Regions from separate parts of the Pseudoclavibacter sp. RFBG4 genome, predicted to be linked through region 2. Evidence: predicted binding sites of a transcription regulator. Region 2 holds the regulator's gene; each other region holds the start of a gene.
The links. Region 2 encodes HspR, which represses chaperone genes until heat shock. Its sites were predicted from a motif close to AAGTTGAGTCNNNNNGACTCAACTT; they were not measured.
Positions count from the first base shown of each region.

Region 1: a site for HspR is predicted at 7,403-7,427, ahead of C5E10_RS01740 (Hsp20/alpha crystallin family protein). Genes of this name have one in related genera too.
Region 3: a site for HspR is predicted at 5,383-5,407, ahead of C5E10_RS01130 (ATP-dependent Clp protease ATP-binding subunit). Genes of this name have one in related genera too.

Region 1 covers NZ_PSYC01000007.1:5,134-15,831, reverse strand. The annotation lists gene mmsB (multiple monosaccharide ABC transporter permease) at 1-927, opposite strand, end outside; gene mmsA (multiple monosaccharide ABC transporter ATP-binding protein) at 978-2,492, opposite strand; gene chvE (multiple monosaccharide ABC transporter substrate-binding protein) at 2,655-3,776, opposite strand; gene xylA (xylose isomerase) at 3,998-5,191, shown strand; gene C5E10_RS01745 (xylulokinase) at 5,347-6,786, shown strand; gene C5E10_RS01740 (Hsp20/alpha crystallin family protein) at 6,938-7,351, opposite strand; gene C5E10_RS01735 (DNA-3-methyladenine glycosylase) at 7,549-8,481, opposite strand; gene C5E10_RS18770 (hypothetical protein) at 8,637-9,890, opposite strand; gene C5E10_RS01730 (rhodanese-related sulfurtransferase) at 10,161-10,698, shown strand, end outside.
Region 2 covers NZ_PSYC01000003.1:36,035-46,732, forward strand. The annotation lists gene C5E10_RS00965 (nucleotide exchange factor GrpE) at 1-357, shown strand, start outside; gene C5E10_RS00970 (DnaJ C-terminal domain-containing protein) at 473-1,483, shown strand; gene C5E10_RS00975 (heat shock protein transcriptional repressor HspR) at 1,493-2,035, shown strand; gene C5E10_RS00980 (SDR family NAD(P)-dependent oxidoreductase) at 2,437-3,207, opposite strand; gene C5E10_RS00985 (helix-turn-helix transcriptional regulator) at 3,618-4,463, opposite strand; gene C5E10_RS00990 (SDR family oxidoreductase) at 4,473-5,408, opposite strand; gene C5E10_RS00995 (NADP-dependent oxidoreductase) at 5,648-6,643, shown strand; gene C5E10_RS01000 (alpha/beta fold hydrolase) at 6,696-7,556, shown strand; gene C5E10_RS01005 (SDR family oxidoreductase) at 7,993-8,706, opposite strand; gene C5E10_RS01010 (TetR/AcrR family transcriptional regulator) at 8,862-9,464, shown strand; gene C5E10_RS01015 (beta-glucosidase) at 9,537-10,698, opposite strand, start outside.
Region 3 covers NZ_PSYC01000004.1:14,935-25,632, reverse strand. The annotation lists gene C5E10_RS01145 (alcohol dehydrogenase catalytic domain-containing protein) at 1-748, shown strand, start outside; gene C5E10_RS01140 (hypothetical protein) at 1,073-2,275, opposite strand; gene C5E10_RS01135 (hypothetical protein) at 2,378-2,905, opposite strand; gene C5E10_RS01130 (ATP-dependent Clp protease ATP-binding subunit) at 3,169-5,340, opposite strand; gene C5E10_RS01125 (methylated-DNA--[protein]-cysteine S-methyltransferase) at 5,529-6,080, shown strand; gene C5E10_RS01120 (substrate-binding domain-containing protein) at 6,084-7,172, opposite strand; gene C5E10_RS18765 (fibronectin type III domain-containing protein) at 7,413-10,698, shown strand, end outside.

The DNA of each region.
Region 1 (10,698 bases), on a different contig from region 2:
GGTGTTGCCGGCTGAGGCGACGGCACCACCTGCGCGGGCCGTCGTCACGATGCCGGCGAGCGCCGCGAGCACACCCATGTTGACGAAGATGAGGAAGTTGACGCGCTCCGTGCGCACACCGCTCATCTTGGCCGCGAAGAGGTTGCCACCCATGGCGTAGACGTTCCGGCCGAAGACGGTGCGCTGCAGGATGAACGTGTAGAGCATGATCAGCACGGCCAGGATGATGAGGATGATCGGCAGGCCCTTGTGTGCCGAGAGCAGCCACGCGAACGCGAGGACTGCGATGGCGACGATCGCGAGCTTCGCGATGAGGGCGGCCCCGGGCTCGACGGGAAGGTCGAGCTTCTTGCGGCGTGCGCGGGTGCGGAGCTGGCTTCCGATGACGGCTGCGACGACGACAAGCGCGATGAGCATCGTGACGACGTCGTGTCCGCCGAGCATCGTGCCCATCGACTGCGGCAGCGAGCCCTTGCCGATGGCGACGAACTCGTCGGGCAGCGCGTTGATCGTTCCACCCGTGAGGAGCACGAGCGTGAGGCCTCGGAAGAGCAGCATGCCCGCCAGCGTCACGATGAACGCCGGTATGCCCACGTAGGCGATCCAGAATCCCTGCCAGATGCCGATCACCGCCCCGGCCGCGAGGCCGATGAGCACGGCCGCGAACCACGGCAGCCCCCATTGGGTGATGGCGATGGCCGTGATGGCGCCCACGACGGCGACGACCGAGCCGACCGACAGGTCGATGTGGCCAGCGATGATGACGATGATCATGCCGACCGCGAGGATCAGCACGTACGCGTTCTGCTGGATGAGGTTGTTGATGTTGGCGGGCAGCAGGAGCTTCCCGCCGGTGAGGATCTGGAACAGGATGATGATGACGGCGAGTGCGCCGAGGATCCCGTACTGGCGGACGTCGACCGACATCCTCACTTTCCGGGTGCCTGCTTCGTTCGCGGCCTCGGTGTTCGTGGTGGTCACGACTCGTCCTTTCCAGCGGTCATGTACTGCATGAGCAGTTCCTGTGTTGCGTTCTCCCTGGAGACCTCACCCGTGAGGCGTCCTTCGGAGATCGTGTAGATGCGGTCGGCGAGGCCGAGCAGCTCGGGGAGCTCGGAGGAGATCACGACGACCGCCCTGCCCTGCTCGACGAGCTTGTTGATGAGCCCGTAGATCTCGTACTTCGCGCCGACGTCGATGCCGCGGGTGGGCTCGTCGAGGAACAGCACGTCAGGGTCGGTCTGCAGCCACTTGCTGAGCACGACCTTCTGCTGGTTGCCGCCGGAGAGCTTGCCCGTGAGCGTCGCGACGCTCGCCGTCTTGATGTTCATGGACTTGCGGTAGCCCTCGGCGACGCCGTTCTCCTTGATGCCGTCGACGACTCCCCAGCGGGAGACCTTGCCTTCCGCCGCCGCGGAGATGTTCGCCTGGATGTCGCCGATGAGGTTGAGGCCGAGGTGCTTGCGGTCCTCGGTGGTGTAGGCCAGCCCGTTCTTGATGGACTCGTTGATCGTCTTCGTGGAGATCAGCTGTCCCGACTTGTACACCTCACCGGAGATGTTCGTGCCGTAGCTGCGCCCGAAGATGCTCATGGCGAGCTCCGTGCGGCCTGCGCCCATGAGGCCTGCGAAGCCGATGATCTCGCCGGCGCGCACGTGGAACGAGACGTCGTCGACGACCTTGCGGCTCGGGTCGGCCGGGTGGTGCACCGTCCAGTTCTCGACGCGCAGCTTCTCCTCCCCGATGACCGCCTCGCGGGGCGGGAACATGGAGGAGAGCTCGCGGCCGACCATGGCGCGGATGATCCGACCCTCGGTCGCATCCGGCTCGGTCATGTCGATCGAGTCGATCGTCGCCCCGTCGCGGATGATCGTGACGCGGTCTGCGATGCGCCGGATCTCCTTGAGCTTGTGGGAGATGATGATCGACGTGATGCCCTGCTCGCGCAGCTGCTCGATGAGGCCGAGCAGGTGCGCGGAGTCTTCGTCGTTGAGCGCCGCGGTGGGCTCATCGAGGATGAGCAGCTTCACGTCCTTCGACAGCGCCTTGGCGATCTCCACGAGCTGCTGCTTGCCGACGCCGATGTCGCGGATGACGGTTGCGGGGTTCTCGTTGAGGCCGACCCGTTTGAGCAGCTCCGCCGCACGGCGGTTGGTCTCGTCCCAGTCGATGACGCCGAAGCGCTGGATCTCGTTGCCGAGGAAGATGTTCTCCGCGATCGACAGGTAGGGGCTGAGGGCGAGCTCCTGGTGGATGATGACGATGCCATCTTGCTCGCTGTCGTTGATGGTCTTGTACCGCACCTCGCGGCCATCGAACTCGATGGTCCCCTCGAAGGTGCCGTACGGGTAGACGCCGCTCAGGACCTTCATGAGCGTCGACTTGCCCGCGCCGTTCTCGCCGCAGATGCCGTGCACCTCGCCGCGACGGACTTCGATGTCGACGCCCGCGAGGGCTCGCACACCGCTGAATTCCTTCACGATGTTCGACATCTTCAGGATTGTGTCGTCTTGCACCATTGCTCCGTCTCACTTTCCGAGCGTCAACGCTCGGCACTGCTGCGCCTCGAGGGCGCGAGCTGCAACAGAAGCGCGCTCGGGCTGGTGTGGGGGCACAGCCAGCCCGAGCGCGTTCAGTGTGGTGTCGGTGACTCGTTAGAGTCCGACGTCCGATGCCTTGAGGAAGCCACTGTCGATGAGCTTCTCCTGCACGGTGTCCTTCGTGACGACCTCGGGGTCGAGGAGGTACGAGGGAACGACCTTGACGCCGTTGTCGTAGCTCTCGGTGTCGTTGACCTCGACCTCGGTGCCTGCCTTGAGCGACTCGACCATGGCGAAGACCTGGTCGCCGAGGAGGCGGGTGTCCTTCCAGACCGTCATCGACTGCTTGTCGGCGAGGATGTTCGTGACCGATGCCTTGTCAGCGTCCTGACCCGTGAGGATGGGCCACTCGGAGCCGGGCGTGTAGCCGGCGGAGACGAGCGCCTCCGCGATGCCCTGGGCGAGGCTGTCGTTCGGCGAGAGGACGACGTCGACCTTCTTGTCGGCGTAGTTCGAGGCGAGACGGGTCTCCATCTCGTCCTGAGCGCCAGCGCTCTCCCAGCCCTGGATGCCGACGGAGGCCCAGTCGTCGTTCGATGCCGGCGACTTGCCGGAGCCGACGACGAGCTTGCCTTCGTCGATGTACGGCTTGAGGACGTCCCAGGCTCCGGAGAAGAAGAACTTGGCGTTGTTGTCGTCCGGGCTGCCTGCGAAGGGCTCGAGGTAGAACGGGCCGGGCTGGTTCTCGAGGTCCAGGCTGTCGACGATGTACTCGCCCTGGAGCTTGCCAACCGCGTAGTTGTCGAACGTCGCGTAGTAGTCGACGTTCTCCGTGTCGTTGATGAGGCGGTCGTAGGCGATGATCGTGACGCCTTCGTCAGCCGCATCCTGCAGCACCGGTGCGAGCACCGAGCCGTCGATGGCGGCGACGACGAGCACGTCGACTCCGGATGCGATCTGGTTCTGGATCTGCGAGATCTGCGTGTCCGGGTCGTTCTCGGCGTACTGCAGGTCGGTCGTGAAGCCTGCCTCGTCGAGCTTGCTCTGGAGCTGCGCTCCGTCGTTGATCCAACGCTCGAGCTCGCGGGTGGGCATCGAGATGCCGACGCTCTCGACCTCGACTGCTGCTCCTGCTTCGCCGGTTGCTGCTGGGTCTGCTGGCGCGTCGCATGCGGTGAGACCGAGTGCGAGGCCTCCAACGACTGCGAGACCGAGCAACTTCTTCGTTGCTGACATGACGGTCATTTCCTCTCTGAAATGTGTTGCCCTAAGTTGTCGCGCCAAACATATACCCACTTGGGTCAGGTTGTGCAACCCCGTGTCAGATTCGTGACAAAACTAGCCCCAGGGGCCATCCGAACCCTGTCCCATCGGGAACTGGTGGTGGAAGTGACACAACGAAGTGCTATATGTTGCTCTCTGGAACTTATCAACGACGATACCTAGAACGGACTCCCATGTCTCTGACTCCCACCCCCGCAGACAAGTTCTCATTCGGTCTGTGGACCGTCGGCTACAACGGGACCGACCCGTTCGGCGGCCCGACGCGCGCCGACCTCGACGTCGTGCACGTCGTCGAGAAGCTCGCAGAAGCCGGTGCCTACGGCCTCACCTTCCACGACGACGACCTCTTCCCGTTCGGCTCGAGTGACGAGGTCCGCGACTCGCAGATCTCCCGCCTTCGTGGTGCACTGGATGCGACCGGGCTCGTCGTTCCGATGGTCACGACGAACCTCTTCTCCGCTCCCGTGTTCAAGGACGGCGGCTTCACCTCCAACGACCGCGACGTGCGTCGCTTCGCGTTGCGCAAGGTCCTCCGCAACCTCGACCTCGCCGCGTCGCTCGGCGCCGAGACGTTCGTCATGTGGGGCGGCCGCGAGGGTGCGGAATACGACTCCGCGAAGGACATCCGCCAGGCCCTCGAGCGCTACCGCGAGGCCGTCAACCTCCTCGGCGACTACGTCACCGACAAGGGCTACAACATCCGCTTCGCGATCGAGCCGAAGCCGAACGAGCCCCGAGGCGACATCCTGCTCCCCACAGTCGGCCACGCACTCGCCTTCATCGAGACCCTCGAGCGCCCGGAGCTCGTCGGCGTGAACCCCGAGGTCGGGCACGAGCAGATGGCCGGCCTCAACTTCGCGGCAGGCATCGCGCAGGCCCTCTACCAGGGCAAGCTCTTCCACATCGACCTCAACGGCCAGCGCGGCATCAAGTACGACCAGGACCTCGTGTTCGGCCACGGCGACCTGCAGAACGCGTTCGCGCTCGTCGACCTGCTCGAGAACGGCGGCCCCAACGGCGGCCAGACCTACACGGGCCCGCGTCACTTCGACTACAAGCCCTCGCGCACCGAGGACGAGACGGGCGTCTGGGAGTCGGCGGCAGCGAACATGCGCACCTACCTCCTCCTCAAGGAGCGCGCGGCTGCCTTCCGCGCCGACCCCGAGGTGCAGGAGGCTCTCGCGGCGTCCCGCGTCGACGAGCTGTCCACGAACACGCTCGGCGAGGGCGAGACCTACGACGACTTCCTCGCCGACCGCTCCGCCTTCGAGGACTTCGACGCCGACGCGTACTTCAACGGCAAGGGCTTCGGCTTCGTGCGCCTGCAGCAGCTCGCGCTCGAGCACCTCATGGGCGCACGCGGCTAGCCCACGTCCCACCGACTGACGGGTTCCCCGTCCCCCCGCGCAGAGCTGTGGCGGATGCACTCACCACGCGCGTGCATCCGCCCCAGCTCTGTCGTGCATGCTCGACCAGCGCCTGAACCTCAACACAGCACTCGCCCTACAGAAAGCAGACCACCATGCTCGTCGCCGGCTTCGACTCGAGTACGCAGAGCTGCAAGCTCGTCATCCGCGATGCGGAGACGGGTGCGCTCGTCCGCCAGGGGCGCGCCGCTCACCTCCCCGGCACCGAGATCGACCCGGCGAACTGGTGGGCTGCCGTTCAGGGCGCGACCGAGGCCGCAGGCGGGCTCGACGACGTGGCGGCGATCTCCGTCGCAGGCCAGCAGCACGGCATGGTCGCCCTCGACGCCGAGGGCCGTGTCGTCCGCGACGCCCTCCTCTGGAACGACACCCGCAGCGCAGGCGCAGCACGCGACCTCATCGCCGAGTTCGGCCAGGATGCGCTCGTCGAGCGCACGGGACTCGTGCCCGTCGCCTCGTTCACCATCACGAAGCTGCGCTGGCTGCGGGATGCGGAACCCGAGAACGCGGCGCGCGTCGCGGCCGTCGCCCTCCCCCACGACTGGCTCACGTGGCGCCTCCTCGGCTACGGCCCAGCAGGCGAGAGCCCCCTCGGCCCAGACCTGACGAAGCTCACGACCGACCGCTCCGACGCGTCGGGGACCGGCTACTGGTCGCCGTTCACGCTCGACTACGACCGCGAGCTGCTCATCGCGGCGCTCGGCCACGACGCCATCCTGCCCCGTGTGCTCGGACCGGACGAGGTCGCGGGGAAGACGCCGGCCGGCGCGCTCGTCGCCGCGGGCGCCGGCGACAACGCTGGTGCGGCGCTCGGCCTCAACGCGCGCGCGGGCGATGTCGTCGTCTCGATCGGCACCTCAGGCACCGTCTTCTCCGTCGCCGACCGACCGGTGGTCGACCCCCGCGGTGGGCTGGCCGGGTTCGCGGACGCGACGGGAGCGTTCCTTCCCCTCTCCGCGACCCTCAACGCGGCACGTGTCATCGACACGACCGCCGAGGTGCTCGGCGTCGACCACGAGGAGTTCGGTCGACTGGCCGCATCCGCCCCCGTCGGTTCTGGCGGTCTGGCGTTCGTGCCGTACCTCGACGGCGAGCGCACCCCCGACCTGCCGGATGCGACCGCGTCGCTCCTCGGCATGACCCGCGGCTCGTTCACCCGCGAGAACCTCGCCAGGGCCGCAGTCGAGGGCATGCTCGGCAGCCTCGCGCAGGCACTCGACGCCCACCGTGCGCTCGGCGTCGAGGCGAAGCGAGTCATGCTCATCGGCGGTGCAGCGCTGAGCGAGGGCGTCCGCGCCGTCGCGCCGACGCTCTTCGACGTGCCAGTCGAGATCCCGGCACCCGGCGAGTACGTCGCCGACGGCGCGGCTCGCCAGGCTGCCTGGGTGGCGACTGGGACACGTCCGGACTGGCCCGTCGAGACGATCGCTCGCCTCGAGCCCGCCCCTGACTCGGCGCTCCGCAGCCGCTACGCGGCGGCCGCGAAGCTCGCCCGCGAGACCGAAGAGGCAGGAACGGGACTCCACGCCGCCTGACGCGAACGAAGGCGCGAGCGCGCGTCGAGGACCAGCGCAGAGACGCACCGCCCCACAGACGCGGGGACACGCAGAGAGGGGCAGCGCCGGCTGGCGCTGCCCCTCTCTGCGTCACAGGGACCGCATCACGAAGCTGCGATCACCGGGCCGCTCAGGCCTGGATGGTCTCGACCTTCGTGCCGCTCTCGACCTCGATCTTGCGTGGCTTCGCGCGCTCGCTCACCGGCACGGTCACGGTCAGCACGCCGTGCTCGTAGCTCGCCGCGATGCGCTCGGTGTCGAGCCCCTGGCCGAGCGTGAACTGGCGGAGGTAGCTGCCGCCGTTGCGCTCACGGACGAGCCACTTGGCGCCCTCGGCGTTGACCGTGCTGCGCTCGGCGCGGATCGTCAGCTGCTGGCCGTCGAGGTCGACGTCGATCGAGCTCGGGTCGATGCCGGGCAGGTCGGCGGTGAGGATGTAGTGGTCGGCCTCGCGGTAGAGGTCGATGGGCATCGAACGCGGGCTGTTCGGTGCTCCCTGGAAAAGTCGTTCCATCTCCTGGAACGGATCGAAGACGCGTGCCATGTCGTTTTCCCTTCCTTGTACGCACGCTCGTCAGCGCGAGACGGTGCGGTGAACTTGAGTCGACTGGTGTCAACTTCCTTGAGCAGAAAATTAGCACTCTGCCCCATCGAGTGCCAGAAAGTTTGCTGAAAACCCCCTCAGCCGTGGGCGAACACCCCTCAGAGGAGGTCGGCGCAGGTCGGCGCCGGGCGCAGAGCTCAGTGGGAGCGGTGGTCTTGCACGGTCATACGGGGGCCGTGCTTCGGGCGCGGGTTGCCCGCGAGCTTGATGAGCCGCACGACCCGCTCGCGGTGTCCGCGCCACGGCTCGAGCAGCTCCCGCATGCCGTCGTCGTCGACGTCGCAGCCCGCGAGCGCCCACCCGACCATGTTGGGGATGTGGTAATCGCTGAAACTCGGAGCGTCGGGGTCGCCATGCGAGCGCTGCACGGTCTCGTTGGCCGTCCACACGCCGACGCCCACGATCGAGCGAAGACGGCGGAGCGGCTCTTCCGACCCCGTCGGCAGGCTGCTCGTTCGCTCCAGCGCCGAGGCGACCGTCGCCGCGCGGATCACCGTGCCGGACCGCGAGTAGTCGACGCCGGCCCGGTGCCAGTCCCAGCTCGGAATGCGCCGCCACTGCTCCGGCGTGAGCGGCAGGCGCATGTGCCGCGGCACGAGACCGGCCGGCCCTGGCGCCGCGTCGGCGTGGTCGCGGTGCAGGATGTCCCACGCGCGATGCGCCTCGAGGCCCGTGATCTTCTGCTCGATGATCGCCGCGCTCAGCGCCTCGAACACCGCACCCGACTTCGGGAGCCGCAGCCCCTCGTTCCGACGCCGCACATCCGCCAGCTCCGGCAGAGCGTCGAGACGGAGCTCGCTCCAGTCGTCGTCGCAGCCCAGCAGCGTGGGAGCCTCGTCGACCGCGATCTCGGCAGCCGCACCCCACGACACGACCCGCACCCCCTCCCGCGCCTGGCGGAACACCGTGGTCGCGCCTCCCGCCAGCGCGTGGGACGTGCGCCACACGTCGCGCGACACCGGATGCACCCAGCACGTCGGATCTCGCCTGCCCCGCATGAGGGGAGACAGGGTCTGCTGCACATCGACCGGCGACGCCGGCCGATAGAGCGACATGACCCGATCTGGCATGCCGCAAGGGTACGCAGACCCACGGACATTCGATCCTCCCGACACACGCCGCGACTCGCGGCCAGTGCGATAGCGACCTATGAGAAATTCGAATCAACGCGACTCCGCAACTCGCGAGGGAGCGATCCTCACCTATCAGCGGTCAGAGATCCTGCTCATCTTCGCTCATTGGACCTAGAATCCACTTTCTGATAGCCGAAGCTGCGAAATACTCGCCTCAGGAAACTCTCGCGCAAGTCGCTTGAACTAGCCGCTCGCTCTTCGAGGTCTCGTTCAAGTATCGCGATCTTCGCTCGACCCGATCTAACCCGAGACTCAAGATCGAGTTCCGCTTGTCGCATTCCAACGAGTCCGATGCGAGAGTTTGGCAGCAGGGTGGAGATCGAGATGAAAAGGCTCGGTCCACAGGCAGTCACAATGAACACCGAACCGACTAGCCATCCATGATTTTCAGCCAACGACATGCCGAGAAGAAAACCAAAAGCCAGAATTAAGAAAAGCACGGCACCCATAGCCACACGGGTAACGTATTTCGAGAATGACGTATCACTCGCCCAGCGCTCTCGCGCCGACTCACCGGAGAGCATTGCAACTACCACGGATAGAATAAATCCCGCCAGAAGAACCACGAGATTCGAGTTCATCCAGAACTGAAAGTAGATCTGTGAATTCAAGTATTGGATAGCAAGCAAAGCGCCAGCTAGAACCGCACTCGCGAGCGTTGCGAGGAGTGACGAAGCAAAAACGATCCTGAGTCGACGCCGCCATATGTTCGCTTGCCCTATAGCCTGCACCCAGCTCACAGCAACGACTCCCGAGGTGACCATCACCTCACGTTTCGCGGCAATTCCTTGAATCAGTGACTCTGACCTAGCAACTGCCGCCATATTCGCGCGAAGCTGCTCTTGCGAGGTGTAGACAACGAACTCGCCAAGGAGCGTCGCCAGAACTACAACCACCGCCCCAAGTGGGGCGACAAGCATGAACTTTCCGAGCTCGGCCGGTTGGTTCAAAACCGCAATACAACTGAAAAGAAGCGCCGGAAACAAGAATCCAACAAGTGATATCGCCGCCGTGGCGAGAATGCGCTGCACTTTTGGGATCGCCAACGAGCCGGATAGTTGCCCGCCGGCCACGAGGACATACAAACCGGCGAGCAATGTGACCACCACACTGAAGGCATCAACACCCCCATCGAGAACCGAAGCTCCGATAGTCGTGAAAACTGTTCCGAGCGCCTCCCAATCACCGACGGATGAAGTCGACGACAGGGCCGCCTGAAACGGCACGACCAACGGTAGAGAGTAGAGCAGAAGGGCAATCAGGCTGACGGCTATGAGTTGAACCAATGAGGCGCGCCATTGGCGGCGTTCACTAGGAAAAGAGGGCTCCAATTTAAATTCAGTCACCTGCGTGATAATAGAGGCAGACCCGGCCCACACAAGACAAACTGGGAATATTTGCGGATCCTTCGGCACCCAGAAGGTTTTTCTGAACAAATACGCGAGTTGACGACACGGCTCCACCGACCAGCAGATGATCTGTGAGATACCTCTTCGATCCAACACCAAGGGCTGTCTTTGGCCCTGCTGGCCGGCTGGCCGCACTTGAGATCCCTTCGCATGATGGACGGAACGTCTGCCCCTGGCCAGCACGCGCCCTCACCTAAAATCGTCCTCATGGCTGTCCCCAAGATCGTGCTCTACTACGCCTTCGCGCCCCTCGCCGACCCGGAGGCGATCCGCCTCTGGCAGCGCGACCTCGCGGCGTCCCTGGGGCTGCGTGGGCGCATCCTGATCTCCAAGGACGGCATCAACGGCACCCTCGGCGGCGAGCTGAACGCGCTCAAGCGCTACGTGCGCACCACCCGGGAGTACGCGGCCTTCAAGGACGCCGACTACAAGTGGTCGGAGGGCACTGGACTCGACGAGCTGGGACAGAGCCTCGACTTCCCACGCCTCAGCGTGAAGGTGCGCGACGAGATCGTCAGCTTCGGGGCGCCGGGCGAGCTCGAGGTCGACGAGCACGGCGTCAAGGGCGGCGGGACCCACCTCGCCCCCGACGAGCTGCACGCACTCGTCGAATCGCGCGACGAGATCGTCTTCTTCGACGGCCGCAACGCGATCGAGGCGCAGATCGGCCGCTTCGAGGGCGCCATCGTTCCGGAGACCGGAACCACCCGCGACTTCATCGCCGAGCTCGAATCGGGCAAGTACG
Region 2 (10,698 bases):
CGCCGCACCGACCGCGAGAAGACCGAGGCCTACGACGCCACCAAGGCGGAAGTGCTCCGGTCCCTCCTCCCCGTCCTCGACGACCTCGACCGTGCCCAGAAGCACGGCGACCTCATCGAGGACACCCCGGTCGCCGTCATCGCCAACAAGCTGCGCACCGCAGTCGAGCGCCTCGGCCTCACCGCCTACGGTGAAGCCGGAGACGCCTTCGACCCCCAGCGGTACGAGGCCATCGCGCAGCTGCCGAACCCCGAGGTCACGAGCGACACGATCGCTGACGTCGTCGAACGCGGCTACACCATCGGCGAGCGCGTCGTCCGCGTCGCGAAGGCAGCCGTCTTCGTACCCGCTTCATAAGCACCGCGATCGGCGCATCCGCCCGATCGAACACGGGAGGGGGCACCGCAGCTGCGGGCCCCCTCTTGTCTTCATCCGGAAGACACGTGCTCATCCCTAGGAACAGAAGGACCATATGGCCAGTCAGGATTGGTTTGACAAGGACTTCTACGCGGTGCTCGGCGTATCGAAGGACGTAGACGAAAAAGACCTCAAGAAGCAGTACCGGAAGCTCGCGCGTCAGTATCACCCTGACTCGCACCCGGGCGACACTGCGGCAGAGGCGAAGTTCAAGGAGATCTCCGAGGCCTACTCGGTCATCTCCGACCCAGAGCACCGCGCCGAGTACGACCAGATGCGCGCCATGGGCTCGGGGGCCCGCTTCCAGCAGGGGCCAGGCGGTCCAGGTGGCGCGGGCTTCGAGGACGTGTTCGGAGGCATGTTCAACGGTGGCGGCGGACGCCGCGGCGCGTCGAACGCCGACTTCGAGGACCTCCTCGGTTCCATGTTCGGCGGCGGGGGCGGCGGCTTCGGAGCAGGCAGCTTCGGCGGCGGCGCCGGTGGGCCCGCCGGGTTCCAGGCCGGACCGCAGAAGGGGCGCGACCAGAGCGCATCCACGACGCTCAGCTTCATGACCGCCATCCACGGCGACACGGTCGAGCTGCAGGGCCAGGATGGGCGGGTCGTGAAGGTTCGCGTTCCCGCCGGCGTCGAGGACGGGCAGAAGATCCGCCTCCGCGGCAAGGGCGGGCAGAGCCCGAACGGCGGCGAAGCCGGAGACCTCATCCTCACCGTCGCCGTGCGACCCGACCCCGTCTTCAAGCGCTCGGGCCTCAACCTGGAGGTGACCGTGCCGGTCTCCTTCGCTGAGGCAGTGCTCGGCGCCACCATCGAGGTGCCGACCGTCGACGGCAAGACCGTGCGCGTCAAGGTCGCGCCGGGAACGCCGAACGGGAAGACGCTCCGAGTGAAGGGCCGAGGCATCGAGTCGAAGAAGGGCAAGGGCGACCTGCTCGTGCACCTCGAGGTGGCCGTGCCGAATCACCTGTCGAGCGCGCAGGAGAAGGCCCTCGCCGACTTCGTCGCCGCATCCGGAGACGAGAGCCCTCGCGAGGACCTGCTGCGTCTCGCGCGCCAAGGCAGGTAGGGGGCGCCCATGGCATTCCCCTCCGACCTCGACGAGGACGCCCCGATCTTCGCGATCGCCATGGCGGCGGAGCTCGCGAACATGCACCCGCAGACGCTTCGCCAGTACGACCGGATGGGCCTCGTCACGCCTCGGCGCACGGCCGGGCGCGTGCGGCGGTACTCGCTCCGCGACGTCGCGCAGCTTCGCGAGATCGCGGTGCTGTCGAACGAGGGCGTGAGCCTCGAGGGCATCGCCCGCGTGCTCGAGCTGCAGCGCGAGGTCCTGGGACTGCGCCGCCGCGTCCGCGCGCTCGAGGCGGAACTCGCCGACGAGCGCCTCACGAGGCTCGGCGGTCGCATCTTCGCGGCCGGGGAGCGCGGCGATGTCGTGCCCCTCGCCCACGGGCGCCGCACGGCCCGCCGCACCGAGGTCGTCGTGTGGCGGCCGGCGCGCATCCACGATGCCGAGGACGAAGCCGACGCCGACGAGCCGCGGCCGGAGCGCAGCCGCGCGAAAGCCTCCGCACCGCGTTCGCGCGCTCCCCGCGCCAAGCGGCCGCCGGACGCGTAAGCCCGCGCCGCCCGCGCTCCTGTGGCTGCGCTCGCCGCCTGCCGCGCCGCATCCCGCCGAACCACGCGCGTCTCAAGCGCCGAAAGGTCAGTTTGGCCCCATCCTGAGGCCCGGGATGGGGCCAAACTGACCTTTTCGGCGTTCGCGCCGCTTCGTGCGCCGCGCGCGCCGCTCCCGAGCGCCGCTCCCGAGCCCGCTTCGCGCCCGCCGCCTTCCGCGCCGCGCGCGCCGGCCGCCCGCGCCCGCCGCCTGCCGCGCCGCATCCCGCCGAACCAGCCGCGTCTCGAGCGCCGAAAGGTCAGTTTGGCCCCATCCTGAGGCCCAGGGTGGGGCGAAACTGACCTCTTCGCGTCGGGTGGGCGCGGGGCTCGGGGCGCGGGTGTGGGGTGCGGCGCGCGGGGTTAGCGGGCTCCGTTGCCGCCGTCGACGCGCCACTGCGCGCCGGTCACGAACGACGCCTCGTCGGAGCCGAGGAACACGACGACTCGAGCGATGTCCAGCGGCTCGGCGTAGCGGCCCATCGGGATCGCCGCCTGGAACCCGGCCTTCGCGGCCTCCGTGTCGCCGCCGCCGAAGCCCTCCTCCAGTCGCCGAACCATCTGCGTGTTCACGCCGGACGGGTGGATGCTGTTGACTCGCACCCCGGTCGGGGCGACCTCGAGCGCGGCGGACTTCGTGAAGCCGACCACGGCGTGCTTCGACGCGACGTAGGCGGAGACGCCTGGCGCCCCGTCGAGGCCCGCCTCCGAGGACGTGTTGATGATGCTGCCGCTGCCGCGCTCGGTCATGACCTTGAGGACATGCTTCATGCCGAGGAAGACTCCGCGCACGTTGACGGCGAAGACCTTCTCGTAGTTGTCGACGCTCGCTTCCGTGAGCGGGCCGACGGCGCCTTCGATGCCGGCGTTGTTGAAGAACACGTCGATCGTGCCGAACGCCTCGACGGTCGCGGCGACGTAGCGCTCGACGTCGGCCTCGTCGGTGACGTCCGCGGCGATCGCGATGACCTCGCCGTGCGCCGAGAGGCGTTCACGCGCGGCCTCGAGGGGCTCCGGGAAGAGGTCGACCAGGGCCACGCGTGCGCCCAGCTTGAGGAACTCCTCAGCTGTCGCCGCGCCGATGCCGCCCGCGCCGCCGGTGATGACCACTGAGCGTCCGGTGAAATCTGTCATGTCGCAACTCCTTTGTCGTCTGGTTGTCCGCGTGGCGTCGCTCGCCCGCGGCAGTCGTCGGCCGCCGGAGCTGTATCTCCGACGGCGCCGCCAGGTTAGGTGCCGCGCATGCGCATCCACTGTGTACCGACACAGCGAACGCGACGGAAGCATGCGCACCGCCCCCGCCCCCGCCCCCGAGCGGGGTCACGGCCACCGCCCCGAGCAGGGTCACGGCCACCGCAGAGTTGTGGCGTGATGTCGTGGCGACGTCGCGCAGCAGCAACAAGCCACAACTCCACGGCCTGGGCGCGCGCGTTCGGGTGCAGGGCGCCGGACGTCGGACGTCGGACGCCAGTTGTCGGGTGCCGGATGTCGGACGTCGGACGCCAGTTGTCGGGTGCCGGATGTCGGACGCAGGGCGCCGGGTGTCAGGCGTCGGAGGTGAGGCGCTGCGTGCCGATGACCGAGAGCAGCTGCAGCCGGTCGTAGCTCTCCGTGCCAGGCGTGGCCGTCAGCACGAGCAGCGTCTGGTGCTGCGCGGGGTCGACGAGGAACTGGCAGTGCACCTCCATGACCCCTAGCTCTGGATGCTGCACTCGCTTCTCGAGCTCGTGCGTCGCGTTGATCTCGTGGTCGGCCCAGATTGCGGCGAACTCCGGGCTCTCGGCGAGGAGCGCATCCACGACCCGCTGCGCTCGAGAGCCTGGCCCCTGCTGGGCGGCGAAGCCGCGAGCATCCGCGGCGAACGCTCGAGACAGCTTCTCGTGGTCGGCGGATGGGTAGACGTCGCGGGTGCCGGGTGCCGTGAACCAGCGGTAGACGACGCTGCGGGCGTTGCCGGCGAAGCGGGTCTCGTCGCCGAAGAGGGCACGCGCGGCCGGTGTCTGCACGAGCGTCTCGCCCATGGCCGTCATGACCTGCGCTGGGGTGTCGGCCAGGCGGTCGAGGATGCGCATGAGGCCGGGGGCCACGTGCTCGCCGCCGATGGCACGGCGAGGTGCCTGGTGGCCGGCGAGGTGGAAGAGGTGGTCGCGTTCCGCGGCCGTCAGCCGCAGGCCACGCGCCATGGCGGCGAGCATCTGCTCCGACGGCTGGGGGCCGCGGCCTTGCTCGAGGCGACTGTAGTAGTCGACCGACATGTCGCTGAGTGCAGCGACCTCCTCGCGCCGCAGCCCCTGCGTGCGGCGGCGGGGTCCCTTCGTCAGGCCGACGTCCTCGGGCTGCAGCGCCTCGCGGCGGCTGCGGAGGAAATCGGCGAGCTGGGCTCTGTCCATGAGGCGAGGCTAGCGGGCGACGTGCTCGGCGACGAGCTGTTCGGAGAGCTCCCACAGGCGGCGCGCATCCGCTTCGCTCGCGACGCGCGAGTACAGCTTCTGCTCGGACGGGCGGCCGCCGATGTGGCCTGGGCCCTTCGGGCCGTAGAGGCGGCCACCCTTCGCGCCGGGGCTCGTGGCCGCGAGGACTGCGGGGAGGGCAGCGCTCTGCGGGGTGCCGGTGATGCCGACCCGCGAGAGGAGGCGGATGACCTTGACCTCGGTGGTGTCGCTGGCTCGCCCCATGCCCGGCTGTGCGGCGAGGAGGTTCGTGGGGGAGACGCCAGGGTGCGAGAGGTTGCTCTGGATGCCCCAGTCGTTCGCCTCGCTGAGGCGGTGCAGGTGCATCCCGAGCAGGCCGGTCGCGATCTTCGACGAGCTGTACGAGCCCATCTTGCTGTAGCTGCGCTCCCAGTTCAGGTCGTCCCAGTGAACGGCGCCCTGGTTGGCGGCGATGCTGATCTGCGTCGTGACGTGCGCCTCGCCCTCCTTGAGGAGGGGGAGCAGTCCGGTCGTGAGGGCGAAGTGGCCGAGGTGGTTGGTGCCGAACTGCAGCTCGAAGCCGTCGCTCGTGGTGCGTCGCTCGGGTGGTGTCATGACGCCAGCGTTGTTGATCAGGATGTTGATGGGGCGCCCGTCTTCGACGAGCTCATCGGTGAGGGCCGAGACCGATGCCAGCGAGGAGAGGTCCAGCTGGCGCAGCTCGAGCTTCGCATCCGGGTTCGCGCCTCGGATGCGCGCGGCTGCCTTCTCGCCCTTGGCGCGGTTGCGGACCGGCATGATGACCGTCGCGCCGGCGCGGGCGAGCCTCGCGGCGATGTTGATGCCGATGCCGTCGCTCGCACCCGTGACCAGGGCGAGTTGGCCGGTGAGGGAGGGAACTGGGATGTCGCGGTTCTTGGGCACGGGATGCTCCTGAGTGGTGTCGATGTCGAGATCGCTCCGCCGGTGAGGCGAAGGTGCAGTCTGGCTGCTGGAACCACTCTGCTGGGTCGATCTTCTTCGATTCAGGGCTCGCTCATCCAGGGATCGGGGGTCCCTGGATGAGGCTGGTTGACATAGTTAATGAGTTGACTCAGAATTGAGTACGCTCGGCAAATGGCGGGGCGATTCACCGACGCAAACCCGAATCCGGAGTCCCACCCATGCGAGCGTTCACCTTCTCCACTTACAAGACGTCCCTGCGAGAGGCCGATATCCCGGAGCCGATCATGGGAGAGCACGACGTGCTTGTCCAGGTGCAGGCCGCCGGCGTGAACCAGCTCGACGAGAAGATCCGCATCGGCGAGTTCAAGCAGATCCTGCCGTACAAGCTGCCGCTGACCCTCGGGCACGATGTCGCCGGAACGGTGCTGCGGGTCGGCGCCGCGGTTCGCGGGTTCCGTCCGGGAGACGAGGTCTACGCGAGGCCCCGCGACCACCGCATCGGCACGTTCGCCGAGCGCATCGCGGTCGACGAAGCGGATGTGGCGCCCAAGCCGTCGTCCATCTCCATGGAAGAGGCGGGCTCGCTCCCGCTCGTCGCCCTCACCGCCTGGCAGGCGCTCGTCGAGATCGGCAACGTGCAGCGCGGGCAGAAGGTCCTCATCCACGCCGGCTCGGGCGGAGTCGGATCCATCGCGATCCAGCTCGCGAAGCACCTCGGGGCCGAGGTCGCCACCACCGTCAGCGCATCCAACGCGGCGTTCGCTCGCGAGCTCGGCGCCGACCACACGATCGACTACCGCAACGAGGACTTCGAGCAGCTCCTCAGCGGCTACGACCTCGTGCTCGACAGCCTCGGCGGCGAGAACCTCGAGAAGTCGCTCCGCATCCTGGGGCCTGGCGGAATCGCCGTCGGCATCTCCGGTCCCCCCACCCCCGACTTCGCCCGGAGTGCCGGCCTGAACCCCGTGCTGCGCCTCGCGATCACCGGGCTCAGCGGCAAGGTCCGCAAGCAGGCGAAACGACTCGGCGTCGATTACCGCTTCCTCTTCATGCGCGCGAGCGGCGAGCAGCTGCGTGAGATCTCCGCGCTCATCGAGCGTGGAGCGATCAAGCCCACAGTGGGAAGAGTCTTCCCCTTCGACGAGACCGTGCACGCGCTCGAATCGCTGAGGGACGGTGGCATTCGCGGCAAGGCAGTCATCAGCAACCGCTGACCATCAGCGGTCACACCCCACCAACCCCCTCAAGGTTTCAAGAGAGAACATCATGAGCACTGCATCCAACGAGCCCGTCGTCACCTCCTACGCGCTCGCCCCGGCGAAGAGCATCACCGTGGGCGGCATCAGCTACGCCTACCGCGAGCTGGGTCCGAAGGAAGACATCCCCGTCATCTTCTTCGTGCACCTCGCGGCCACGCTCGACAACTGGGACCCCCGCATCGTCGACCCCATCGCCGAGAAGCGCCACGTCATCACCTTCGACCAGCGCGGCGTCGGCGCCTCGACGGGCGTCGTTCCCGGCACCATCGAGGAAGCGGCCGACCACGCGTACGAGTTCATCACCGCGCTCGGCTACGAGAAGGTCGACATCTTCTCGTTCTCCATGGGCGGGATGATCGCGCAGGACCTCGTCGTCAAGCACCCGGACCTCGTGCGCCGGCTCGTGCTCACGGGCACCGGTCCGCGCGGCGGCAAGGACATGGACAAGGTCGTCGGTGTCACCTACCTCGACCTCGTGCGCTCCATCCTCACCCGCTCCGACATCAAGGAGTTCCTGTTCTTCAACCGCGACGACCGGGGCAAGCGGGCCGCGAAAGCGTTCGTCGCCCGGTTGTCCGAGCGCACGGGCGACCGCGACAAGTCGATCAGCTTGAAGGCGTTCCAGACGCAGCTCAAGGCCATCCAGCGCTACGGACGCTCCGCGCCCTCCGACCTCTCGACCCTCACGCAGCCGACCCTCATCGCCAACGGCGACAACGACCGCATGGTGCCGTCGGTGCTCTCCAACGACCTGCACAGGCGCATCGCCGGCTCCGAGCTCGTCATGTACTCCGACTCGGGCCACGGCGGCATCTTCCAGTACCACCACCAGTTCGCACCGGTCGCCGTCGAGTTCCTCACCCGCTGACGCAGCACGCGATGCGTTCTTCGCGGCGGAAAGCGCGAGCGGTGAGCTCACGGAGCTGCTGGCGCCAGTCGCATCCGCTGTGCATGCCCATGACGTCACGGCAGCGCTGACGTTCGTTCGCGATGGCGAGGTCTTCGCAACGCCAGAATCGTAGCCTCGACAGGCTGTCACGAAAGTGGCGTGGCTCCCGACTGTCCGGGAGCCACGCCACCTTCGTGTTGAGGCGCGCGTCGCGCGTGGCCGATGGTTGTCGGTCTCGGCGACGTTGATGGGTTTCGGCGAGCGGTGATGGGTTTCGGGGATGCACGTGATGGGTTTCGGCGACCGGTGATGGGAAAAAACCCATCAGGGTCAGCGAAAGCCATCACGGTTCCGGCCGAAGGAGGGGCGCCGCTTGGTGGCGGCGCCCCTCCCAGGTCGTGCGTGCTGCGAGCTGCTAGCTGGTCGCCCGGCTGAGCTGCGGGTAGACCGCCTCGAGCGGGGCGCTGAGTCCTGCCCTCAGCTGTACCGACGTCTCGTCGGCGAGCACCTCGTACTCGCCGGCCTCGCTCGCGTCGAAGACCTTCGAGACGAGCACGGCCGGGTCGGTCTTCGGGTCATCCGTGTGCGCCGCCATGGCCGTGTCGACCCAGCCGACGTGGACGCCCACGACGTGCACGCCTGCTGGCTGGAGTTCGAGGCGCAGCGAGTTCGTCGCCGACCAGAGTGCGGCCTTCGTGGCGCTGTAGATGCCGTTGACCGCGTACCAGCTGAGGGCCGAGTGCACGTCGATGATGGTCGCGCCCTCACGGTTCGCGAGGAGCGGCGCGTAGGCGCGCGCGAGGAAGACGGGTCCGAGGAAGTTGGTCGCGACGTTCGCCCGGATCTCCTCGTCGCTGTGCGACAGGATGCCCGGGGACGAGACCGAGGCTCCGGCGTTCTTGATGAGCACGGTCACGTCGGGTGCCGCCTCGACGACGGCGGCGATGGATGCCGAGTCGGTGACGTCGAGGGCGAGGGGCACGACCCGCTCGTCGTCCCAGGTTCGTGGCGTGCGGGCCGTGGCGTAGACCTTGGCGGCGCCGCGGGCGAGGGCCTCGCGGACGAAGTTCGTGCCGATGCCCCCGTTCGCGCCGGTGACGAGGACAACTGCTCCGTTGAGTGAAGGCATGTGGGGCTCTTTCTAGTCGGTGGGTTGTCGCGTACGTCGGGGCAGCGGATGGGTGCTGCGGCGGCGTGGAAGAATCGGCACGGGTACCGAACCCGCACGTTAGCGACTAAACTCATAACTGAGCATACTCACGAATTATTCCCGGGGAGATCTGGATGACCACCGACGCCCGCCCGATGGGGCGCCGCGAGCGAAACAAGCTCGACAAGCTCGAGCGCATCACGGCGGCGGCCGGCGAGCTCTTCGCCGAGCGCGGGGTCGATGACGTCACCACGCAGGAGATCGCGGACCGCGCCGACATCGGCACCGGAACGCTGTTCCTCTACGCCAAGACCAAGGGCGAGCTGCTGCTGCTCGTGCAGAACTCCATGTACGAGACTGCGCTCGAGGAGGGTCGGGCCGCTGCGGCCGAGACGACCGGCGCGCTCGACGGCGTGCTCGCCGTGCTTCGCCCCGTCGTCGCGTGCAACCGCAAGCAGATCGAGAACGGGCGAACCTACCTGCGGGAGATGGTCTTCGGCGACCCGGAAGAGCCTCGGCATGCAGAGGCGCTGGCACTGACGAGCCAGACCCAGGACCTGGTCGCCGACGTCATCGAGCGGGAGACCGCCGCCACGGCCGACACCGCGCGCACGCTCGCGCAGGTCGTCTCCGCCATCATGTTCACGACCATGGCCGCGTCGATCAACGCCTCGCTATCCGACGACGACCTCGTCGAGCAGGTTCGCGCGCAGGTCCAGGCGGTGCTGCCCGCCTGACTCGACGTGCCGGTCCGGGGGATCCCCGAACCGGCACGTCGCCGGCGCTCCGCCCGCTCTTCGTGCTCTCCGTTAGCTCTTCGCGCTCTCCACGAGCTCGCCGAGCGCCGCCTCGTCGAGTGGGCTGCCGGGGAACTTGGCCACTCGCCCGAGCGGCATGGAGCCGAGCATCTTGAGCATCTCCGGGTCGGCCAGCATCCCGGACAGGCCGCTGTCGCCCTCGAGCAGTGCGGTGCGCAGCAGTGGGCCACCCCGCTCGTCGTCGAGCCACTCGGCGATCGTCGAGGTCTCGTCGAGGGGGAGCGCGAGCTCGTCACCGGCGACCGCCACCTGCGTCGAGGCGCGGAGGTCGCGGCTCGAGGCACCAACCTCGACGGGGTACTCGCCGCCCTCGACCGTCCACTGCCCGGCGATCGGGTGGAAGTAGGCGAGCTCGGAGCGCGGCACCTCGATGGTGACGGGGACCGTCGAGCCGGCAGCCACCTCGACGACGGCGAACGCAGCGAGCGAGCGCGTCGCGCGCGGCACGGCGGAGCCGGGGAGGCCCGTGTAGACCTGCACGACCTCGCGGCCGTCCCTGCTCCCCGTGTTGGTGAGATCCACCTGGATGCGCAGACCGCTGTCGTCGACCTCGACGGCGAGGTTCTCGTAGGCGAAGCTCGTGTACGACAGGCCGTGGCCGAACGGGAACGAGACCTCGCTCGCACGCGCGTCGTAGCCGCGGTAGCCGACGAAGATGTCCTCGCCGTAGCGCACGTGGCCGAACGCGCCGGGGAACCCGACGTGCGCCGGGGAATCCTCGAGGCGCACGGGAACCGTCTCGGCGAGGCGCCCGGACGGGTTGACGACGCCGAAGAGCACGTCGGCGATCGCCCCGCCGCCGGCCTGCCCGAGGAGCCAGCCCTCGACGATCGACGGGGCGAGGTCCTGCCACGTCGAGGTGCGGACGACACCGCCGTTGGAGAGCACGACGATGACGTGCTCGTTCGCCGCGTGCACCGCCTCGAGCAGCTCGAGCTGGTCGGCGGGCAGGTCGATGTGCGCGCGGTCGAAGCCCTCGGACTCCTCGTGCGCTGGCAGGCCGAGGAAGAGGACGGCGACGGATGCGCTCGCGGCGGTCTCGACCGCATCCGCTCGCAGCGCGTCGGCGTCGCCGGAGTCGTCGAGCGTGAAGCCGGGCGCGAATCGGACCCGGTCTCCGGCGACCCGGCTCAGCTCCGTGAGGGCGTCGTCG
Region 3 (10,698 bases), on a different contig from region 2:
CGCCGGTTACCTTGTCGGCGAGCACTTCCGGCTGCACCGCGACGGGAAGGACATCTTCCACCACGTCGGCGTCTCCGGATTCGCGACGCACGCGGTGCTCAACCGCCAGTCGGTGGTGCCCATCGGGCATGACGTGCCGCCGGAGATCGCCGCCGTGCTCGGCTGCGCGGTGCTCACCGGTGGCGGCGCCGTCATCAACGCGGGCAAGCCGCAGGACGGCGACACCGTGATGATCGTCGGCCTGGGCGGCGTCGGGATGGCGGCCCTCCTCACGGCCGTCTCGCTGGAGAAGGGCAAGGTCATCGGCGTGGACGCGAACCCCGAGAAGCTCACCCGCGCCCTGGAGCTTGGCGCGAGCGAGGTCTACACGCCAGCAGAACTCGCCGAGAACGGCGTGAAAGCCCCCATCGTCATCGAGGCAGCTGGCCATCCTCGCGCCTTCGAGACCGCAGTCGCCGCCACCGGTGTCGGCGGCACGACGGTCACGGTCGGCTTGCCCTCACCGGATGCGCGTTCATCGATCGCTCCGCTCGGGCTCACCGGAGAGGCCCGGACCATCGTGGGCTCCTACCTGGGATCGGCAGTCCCGGCTCGCGATATTCCCGTCTACGCGCAGCTCTGGCGCGACGGCAAGCTGCCCGTCGAGGAGCTCATCTCGGGACGCATCCGGCTGTCGGAGATCAACGATTCCCTCGACAAGCTCGCCGACGGGCAGGCCGTGCGACAGGTCATCATCTTCGACGAGTAGACCGATCGCCGACTGGCTCCCAACGGGGCGAGCCCCAGAGCTGACTTGTGGTCGTCAACCCTCAAGGTTGACGACCACAACTCAGCCCTCGGCGCCTGGGGCCGGGGGCCCGGGGCCGCGCCTCGCGCAGCATGCTGCGCTCCAGCACCCACGGAATCCGCGCGACTCCAACCCGGATGCTGCAGGGCCCCGCGAACCGCAGGGCTGACTTATGGTCGTCAACCCTCGCGGTTGACGACCACAAGTCAACTCTCGGCGTTCAGGGGGACGCGGGCGTCGGGCGCCGGGCGCAGCGCGGCGGGCGCCGGCCCGAGGGGTTTCGCGTCACTCCGACCGAGGCGCAGGCGCGGGTGCGGGTGCGGGCTGGAGAGCCTCCGCGGCGGCCACGAGGTCGGGGTGCCCCGCGAGCCCTCGGGCCCCGTGCATCGAATACGTCGCCATCATGATCGCGACCGGCACGTGATCGCCGACGAGCATCAAGGGCTCCGCCCCCTCGAACTGCAGCACCAGCGACCGCTCGCGCAACGACGGGTAGCTCGCGACGACCCCCGAATACCAGAACGACAGCCACCGCCCGCCCGCGAAGCAGATCAGCCGCTGGTTCGAGACCAGGACCCTCGCCGTCTGCCACTCTCGCCACTGCTCCGCGGCTTCTCGCTCAGCGCTCGACCGGGCGGATGCGTTGCCGAGTGCGTTCACGGCGAGCCCGGCCGCGACGAAGGCCGGGCTGCCGAAGAAGAAACCCGAGGTGGTGGAGTAGCTGACGTCTCGCCCGTAGTAGCGGGCGTAGGTCGCCGGTGCATCCTGGAAGAACACCTCGTCCGGTGAAGCGCGGAAGTCCCACACTTCGACGGTCTGCGGGATGCGCTGCTCGAGCAGCTCATCCCTGAAGCGAAGGGCGGCCGTGAGTCGGTCGTGGGAGTACCTCTGCGCGTCGAGCCGCTCGCGCTCCCGGCTCGTGTACTTGCCGCGGCGGTGCCTGCTCTCGCGGCGATTCTCGGCAGCCCCTCGGAAGGACGCGCGGCCCAGGCCGAAGAGGAGGAGGACCGCGAAGAGCGTGCACGCCCAGAAGAGCAGTGAGAAGCCGAGCCCCGTGAAGGAGCGGCCGACCTCGTCACCCGATGACGGAGCTCCCTCGAACCCGGAGAGCACCAGGGAGACGATGGCCGCGATGACCACGAACACGGCCCCGAGGACGAGCAGCGGCACGAGCCAGCGCCCTCGCCGCTTCCACCGCTCGGCATCGGCGCCATCGCCGTGATTCCGGGCTGCCCAGCGTCGCTCTACAGCGTGCAGGAGGTCGACTCGGACGACGTACGTCGCCAGGATCACCAGGGCGAGCAGCGCGGCGGGGAGGAGCAGGAAGTACGCGAGCGTGGCGAAGCTGAACGCGAGCCCGTCTGCCGATTGGGCTGCGTGGAGGCGTTCAAGCGACTGGGGTGCAGCGCCCAGCCCGAACCCGACCAGGGCGACGAGCAGCCCGAGCCAGATGAAGCGACCGACCTGTGCGCCCCGTTTCGTCGTCATGACGCAAACGTATGTCGATCCGCCGACGTTCGGCCAGGTCAGTCCTCCCCCGCTCGACCCAAAAGCGAAAGCACCACCAGGGTGCGGGATCGCGGACAAGGGTCAGGCGGTGACGCCCACCTCGCCGGTCGCGGTCGCGTCCGCGACGGCGCGCCTGCTGGCGCGGGCTCCGAGGGTGCCGCGGAACCACAGCGCGCCCGCGACCGCGAGGCAGACGATGAAGGCTCCGAGTGCACTCACGACAGGCACGAGCGCCTCGCTCGGTCCTGCCACGAACGGCATGAAGGCGACGACGAAGAAGGCGATGACGGCGACGGCCGGCGAGAAGAGCAGCGGCAGCGTCCAGGTCTTGAAGAGCGGCGTCTCGCGGAGCGCGATCCACCCGAACGTGGTGCCGACGGCGTACACGGCGTAGGCGATGAGGCCGACGATGAACGCGAGGAGCACAAGCGGCACGAGCGTGCCGAGGAAGAACTGGTAGGCGTCGCGTCCAAACAGCACCATGACGTCATCGCTCGCGACGGGCGCGGACGTGAGCCGCCGCAGCGAGAGGGCGATGACGCCGACGATGCCGAGCACGGCGACGACGGGCGCGGCGATGAGTGGCAGTATCCAGCGCAGGTGCTCCATGCCGCTCAAGATAAGCGCGGTTGCGGATGCACGCGGCGAGCGACGCGCCCGAGTTACCCACCAGAGACCTCCCGGCCCCGTCACCCTGCCTCCTCACGGGGCGCACCCTGGGGCTCCCCCTGCGTTTCTCAGGGCGCTCACCCGCGCTCAGGAGTGAGCCAGATGCAGGCTCCCCCGGACAGGAACCTGCATCTGGCTCACTCTTCTGACGCTGGGAGTGCCGCTGGGACTCACACTGACTCCAACGCCAAGCGCCAGACGCCCTACTCGATAGCCGCGGTGTGCGGGGTCGTGGACTGCACGTTGAGGGACTCGCCGTCGCTCGCCACGACGACGGAGATCGTGTCGCCGTCGCGGACCGTGCCCGCGAGGAGTGCCCTCGCGAGGCGGTCGTCGATCTCGCGCTGCATGAGTCGACGCAGCGGCCTGGCCCCGTAGATGGGATCGTAGCCTCGCTCGGCGAGCCAGGCCCTGGCGTCGTCGTCGACCTTGATCGTGAGGCGACGCTCGCCGAGCCTGCGCTGCAGCCGGTCGATGTACAGCGCCACGATCTGCGCCAGCTCATCCTGCGAGAGGGCGCTGAACACGACGATGTCGTCGAGTCGGTTCACGAACTCGGGCTTGAACGAGTGCCGGACGGCAGCCATGACGCTCTCCTCCCGATCCTCGGGGGTGAGGAGCGGGTCGATGAGGTACTGCGAGCCGAGGTTCGAGGTGAGGATCAGGATGACGTTGCGGAAGTCGACCGTGCGTCCCTGGCCGTCGGTGAGGCGCCCGTCGTCGAGCACCTGCAGGAGGATGTCGAAGACCTCGGGATGCGCCTTCTCGACCTCGTCGAACAGCACGACCGAGTATGGCCTGCGCCTGACGGCCTCGGTGAGCTGCCCGCCCTGCTCGTAGCCGACGTATCCGGGAGGGGCGCCGACGAGCCGGGCGACGGAGTGCTTCTCCCCGTACTCGGACATGTCGATGCGGATCATGGCCTTCTCGTCGTCGAAGAGCAGCTCCGCGAGCGCTCGCGCGAGCTCCGTCTTCCCGACTCCGGTGGGGCCCAGGAAGAGGAAGGAGCCCGTGGGGCGGTCGGGGTCTGCGATGCCCGCACGCGTGCGGCGGATCGCATCCGCGACCGTCGCCGCCGCCTTCTCCTGCCCGACGAGTCGCTTGCCGAGTTCGGCCTCGAGGTGGAGGAGCTTCTCCATCTCGCCCTGCAGCAGCCTGCCGACCGGGATGCCGGTCCACGCGGCCACTACCCCAGCGATGTCCTCGGCCGTGACGTGGTCATTGACGAGCTTGGGCCCGCCGCCTTCCGTGGCCTCAGCCTCGTGCAGCTGCTTCTGGATGCCGGGGAGCTCCCCGTAGAGCAGCCGGGAGGCGAGCTCGAGGTTGCCCTCGCGCTGCGCACGGTCGGCGCGCACGCGGATGTTGTCGAGCTCCTCGCGGAGCTCGCCGATGCGGTTGAGGGATGCCCGCTCGATGCTCCAGCGTTCCTTCAGCTCACCGAGGCGCGCGTTCTTCGTGTCGAGGTCGGCACGGAGCGTGGCGAGGCGCTGCCGGGAGGCGTCGTCGTGCTCCTTCTTGAGCGCGAGCTCCTCGAGGCGGAGACGGTCGACCTGCCGCTGGAGGGTGTCGACCTCCACCGGCGATGAGTCGATCTCCATGCGCAGGCGCGAGGCAGCCTCGTCGATGAGGTCGATCGCCTTGTCCGGCAGCTTCCGGCCCGTGATGTAGCGGTTCGAGAGCGCGGCGGCGGCGACGAGCGCCTGGTCGGCGATCGACACCTTGTGGTGCGCTTCGTACCGCTCCTTCAGGCCGCGGAGGATCGCGATCGAGTCTTCGACGCTGGGCTCGCCGACGAACACCTGCTGGAAGCGTCGCTCGAGCGCCGCATCCGATTCGATGAACTGGCGGTACTCGTCGAGTGTTGTCGCGCCGATGAGGCGCAGCTCGCCGCGAGCGAGCATGGGCTTCAGCATGTTCGCTGCCGAGATGCTCGACTCTCCGCCGCCAGCACCCATGAGGGTGTGGAGCTCGTCGATGAACGTGATGATGCGCCCGTCGGATTCGGTGATCTCCTTGAGGACGGCCTTGAGCCGCTCCTCGAAGTCGCCGCGGTACTTGGCACCCGCGATGAGCGCGGACATGTCGAGGCTGACGAGCTCCTTGTCCTTGAGGGATTCGGCGACGTCGCCGGCGACGATGCGCTGGGCGAGGCCCTCGACGACCGAGGTCTTCCCGACGCCGGGCTCGCCGATGAGCACTGGGTTGTTCTTGGTGCGCCGGGTCAGCACCTGGCTAACGCGTCGGATCTCGGCGTCGCGGCCGATGACCGGGTCGAGCTTGCCCGAGCGGGCGATGTCGGTGAGGTTGATTCCGTACTGTTCGAGTGCGCTCTTGGCCTCTTCGTCTGGTGCCTGAGCGCCTTGCATGTTTGCCATGGGGCTCCTTCGTGAAAGTTGCTTCCGACCCAGATGGATCAAGAGTTGAGTCGGTATGACTCAAGTTTAGATTGGAGGCCGCCGTATTACCACCCAAAGCTGGGTGACACAGCCAACTCCCAGCGCAACCTCGACGCCCCCGCACTGCCTCTGACCAGGACTTCTCTCGACGTGGCAGAGTTCCTGTCATGCCTGGAGCACCCGAAGAGAGCCCACTCGACGTCGGCGCGATCCGCATCGGCAGCGTCGAGCTGCTCGGCGAGCGATTCTCGATCATCAAGGCCGGCTCGTCGGAGGCCGTGCGCGCCTCAGGATTCGGGAGCCCGAACTCGCTCGCGTACTCGGTCTTCGGCCGCCGATCCGAGCTCCTCGAGGTGCAGGAGCTCGATGACGCCGACGCCGCACTCGCCGCCGTCCGAGCCTTCGATGACGGCGACCCGTCGCTCCTTCCCGCCATCGACGTCCACCAGGACGGCACCGAGCTGCGCCGCGCCATGTGGAGGGCGACCAGGCTCGTCGAACCCGGCACCCTCGCGAGCTACGGCGACGTCGCGGCCATCGCCGGGCATCCACGCGCCGCCCGCGCCGCCGCGAGCGCGTGCGGCGCCTGCCTCGTGGGCCTCTTCGTGCCCGTGCACCGCATCGTCCGAGCCAGCGGCAAGCTCGCGGGGCACGCCGACGACATCGCCGTCCGGCAGGCGCTCATCGACCACGAACGGGCGATGGGGATGCGCGGCTGACGGTCAGGAGAGCGTCGCGGTCGAGCTCCGAGCGTGCAGAACGGGGAGGACACGGGTGCGCTGCACCGGTCGACGGGGACCCTCCTCGAGGCGCGACACCATCGTCTCGACGGCCAGCCGCCCGATGTGCTGCTTGGGAGGACGCAGCGCCGTGATGGGCGGCTCGGCGTTCTGCGCCACCTCGTCGTCGTAGGCGATGACGGCAAGGTCGTCGGGGATCGACCAGCCGTGATCGCGGGCGTACTGCTGCACGAGCACCGCTTGAGGGTCGGAGTGGATGAGCAGGGCCGTCGCAGATGCTCGGCGGCAATCATCGAGCACTCGAGCGATGAACGCCTCCCTCGACTGCCCGTCCATGTCGTCGAGGTTCGCGTCGACGTCGACCACCGATTCGAGGCCGAACTCCGTGACGGCACCGCTCCATCCCTGCCGGAGCTGCGCGGAGGTCGGGGAGCCGGTCGAGGTGAGGATGCCGACCCGGCGATGCCCGAGCGACGCGAGATGGTCGGCGGCGAGGGAGCCGCCGAAGACGTGGTCCGTGGTGACCCATTCGAGGCTCGTGAGCGCGGCGACGGAGGAGGCGTGGCGCTCAGCGAGCACGACGGGCACCGGGAGGGACTCCAGCCAGTGCAGCAGCGCCCGCCCGTCTGCACCGCCCGTCTCCGGTGCGGCGATGATGCCGTGGAGGCCGCCCGATTCGACGAGGGAGGAGATCTGCCTGCGCTGATCATCGACGGAATAGCTGGCACCCCTGAGCACGAGCTGCACACCGAGGTCAGTGGCCGCGGCCCGCGCGCCGACGATCACCTGCGGCCAGTAATAGCTGAGTGACGGGGTGACCATGCCGACCCTGAATCGAATCGCGGTCGCCTGTGCGGCGACCGATGGCACCGAGGTGTCGAGGCGACTCCGCAGCGTCGCGCCGCCGTGGACTCTGGTCAGGAGACCGCGATCGGAGAGGTGCGTGATGTCACGGCGGATCGTGAGCTCGGACACCTCGAGCTGCTGCGCGAGCGCGGCGACGCGGACGGATCCTGCCCGCCGCAGTTCGTTGAGGATCCGCTCTCGACGCAGGAGACCGAACGGCGGCATGTCGTCCACGAATCCGAGCGTACAGACATGTTCGTATCGCGTCGAGCATGAACGGTTCTGTTCGTTTTGCTGGCCTTTTCTCCGACCCCACTTCAAGATCAGCTCGGAAGCACACAGTCGTGCCCGCCGCGCACTCGACGAACGAGCCCGCGCGGACAGCGCACAGAACGGAGAGCGCACATGCCTCAGGACCATCGGCTCGGTCGAGTCACGAGCACGAGCAGGGTCCGCAGGCGGCGGATGAGTCTGGCATTCATCGCGGCCACGGCGGTGGCGATGATCGCGCCGGTTCTCGTCGCCCCCACGTCCGCCCAGGCCGCGGGATCGGATCCCGTCTCCGTGACCGTGGACGGCGCAGACGTCGCGGCAGCCGCAGAGAACGTGAACGGCCTCACGTTCAAGGGCTTCGGCGTGCTCACCGCCAACTCGACGAGCGCTCTGCTCCTCGACTACAAGGCGCAGCATCCGGAGAAGTACTGGGAGCTGATCGAGACGCTGTTCGGGGGCGACCGCCCGATCATGAACACCATCAAGATCGAGATGGGCAACGACCGCAACACCTCCACCGGGCCGAACGCAGCCACGATGCGCACTCGCGACGAGTACCCGAACGTGCAGCGCGAGCCCGGCTTCCAGCTCGCGGCCGACGCGCAGCTCGTCGCGCACGCCGACGTGCACGTCAGCATCCTGCGCTGGAATCGGCCGGCCTGGGCCACCACGCACGCCGCCCAGTACATCTGGTTCAAGAACACCGTGCTCGCCGCGTACCGCGAATACGGCATCATGGTCGACTCCATCAACCCGGATGCCAACGAGACGAGCAACCCCGAGGTCCAGCTCTACAAGGACTTCTCCGGCTGGCTCCGCGGCGACGACAAGGGCTACGAGAGTGCGAGTGCGGGCGACCCGAACAGCGGCTTCGCCTCGGATCAGGAACGGGACCTCTACCGATCCATCGAGACGGTCGCCGCCGACACGGTTGGGACTCCGCCGGTGTCCTTCGGCAACCAGATGACGTCCCCGAGCGACTCCTCGCTGCGTGACGCCGTCGACATCGTGGGCTTCCACTACTCGAGCGCCGACGACAACGCCGGCAACCTCAAGAAGGTTGCCGAGGAGTTGGACAAGGAGGTCTGGAACTCGGAGGGCCAGTCCACGTTCTCCAACTCGGCGGACCGGCCGAACAACACCAACAGCGACGAGCGGGGCGGAACGGGCACCGAATTCGGCGGCCCGAACAGCGCCCTCGAGATGGGCAACTGGGTCACGACCGGATTCGACGAGTCCCGACGCACCCTCAACATCTTCCAGCCCGCGATCGGCTCGTTCTACGACGGGTTCCAGTACTCCTCCAAGGAGCTCGTGAGCGCGCGCGACCCGTGGTCCGGCTGGCTGTACTACGACGGTGGCCTCGCGATGATCGAGCAGTTCACGAAGTTCGCGAAGCTCGGCTGGGAGAACGACGACAACACCGCTGGAATCTGGCGGGCGATCCCCCAGGCATCCGACAGCGAGCTGGGGAAGGGCAATCCGCCGAGCGGCGCCCGCCTCGGTGGCGCGTCCTTCACGACCCTGGCGGCACCCGACGCCAGCGACTTCTCGACCGTCATCATCAACGACAGCAGCTTCACGAAGACCTACCGCATCACAGCCAAGAACATGGAGCTCGGGGCCGACCGCACGGCCGAGCTCTGGGAGACGCGCGCCGCGGATGACGGCCAGGCCTACAACGACAACTACCTCACCCCCATCGGCGAGATCTCGCCGGATGGGGACGGGCTCTACACCGTCGAGGTCAAGCCCTGGTCGTCGCTGACCCTCACGACGCTCGACCAGGCGACAGCAGCAGCCGACGGCAGCCTCACGCCCAGGGACGGCTACGCCAGCTCGCTGCCGACATCCCCCGAATACACCGACCAGGACGGGGGCCGCGACGTTCTCGACACCGACCCGACCGGCGCCCAGAACGGTGTCACCGATGACGAGGTCCTGTACGCCGACGACTTCGAGTACGCCGGGGCGGGCAACATCAGCGGCTACGACCCGGCCACCGGAGCGCTGGTGGATTCCGGAGCGTCGTTCCTGGACAGCCGCGGCGCCAAGCAGAAGCCGAGCGGAACCCCAGCGCTGCAGCCGGAGGACCAGGGCGTGACCCCGCGCTACACCAATGACACCAACGGCGCATTCGAGTCGGTTGCCACATCAGATGCGACGCACGGCCGGGTGCTCAGGCAGCAGGTCGGCCCTGGCATGGCCGGCGGCGCGTGGAACAGCGGCGACCCCAAGACGACGATCGGTGACGCCCGGTGGGCGAACTACACCGTCTCGACCGACGTGCTCTTCGAGGCAGAGGGAGCGCAGTACGCCACCATCGGCGCCAGAGAGCAGGGCGGCACGGCGAACGGGCAGAACGTCTCGGCAGCCGAGCTCAGGGTCGAGCCCACCGGCGCGTGGACCTTCAGCCGCTACGGCACGACGCTCGCGAGCGGCACCGTGGCGGGCAACGCGGAGGTTGCGTTCAATGCTGGTGCCGGCGTCTGGAACAGCATCGCCGTGACCGTCGCAGGCGACACCTCCACTGCCTCGATCAACGGCGTGCAGATCGCGTCGCACACGGATGCCGCGCCGCAGGCCGCGGGGCGCATCCAACTCGGGTCCAGCTTCAACTTCGTGCAGTTCGACAACCTGCGGATCCAGACGCTGCCCGGATACACGCCCTACTACACGCAGATCATCGACGGGATGCATCAGAGCAGCTGGTCGAACACGTCGACCCCGGTGCTCGAGTTCGACGCCAGCTGGAGCCACGTCAACGGACAGGGCATGTTCGAGTGGCAGCGAACCGCATCCAAGAGCACGGCCAAGGGAGCCGCACTGAGCTACTCCTTCACCGGAACGGGCTTGGACATCATCGGCGCCAACCCCGGCACGGCGACGCTCGATGTCGAGGTGGACGGGATCCCCGTCGCGCTCGCAGCTCCAACGTGGAGCGCAGGCAGCGCCCGAACGACCTTCACGCTCCGCGGGCTCGAGAACGGCGCCCACACAGTGGTCATCAGGACCGCCAACGACAGCGCACTCAACGTCGACTCTGTCGCCACGATCAGTGCGGTCGCCGACTCCGCGCGCGTCGACACGGGAGCACTCACCGAGGCCGTCTCCGCCGTCGCGCAGCTCGTCGAGGCAGACTACGGACCCGAGTCGTGGGCCCCGTTCGCTGCCGCACGGACGGCCGCGCAGGCCGCGGTCGCCGACCCGGTCGGCTACGGACTCGACGTCGAGGGCGCCACAGCCCTCGAACGGCGCCTCGCCTCCGCGGCGGACGCGCTCACCCCCAAGGATGTGAGCGCCGACGTGACGGACCTCGGCTCCCTGGCCATCACGACCGCCCAACGTGCCCTGCCCGGCACGCTCCTCCTCTCGGGCACCGAGGAAGAGGTCATCTGGACTGCCGCATCGAACGCCAGCGCCACGTCCACCGGCGAGCTCGCGAGCTTCGCCGCCAGCGGTCGAACCTCGGAGAAGA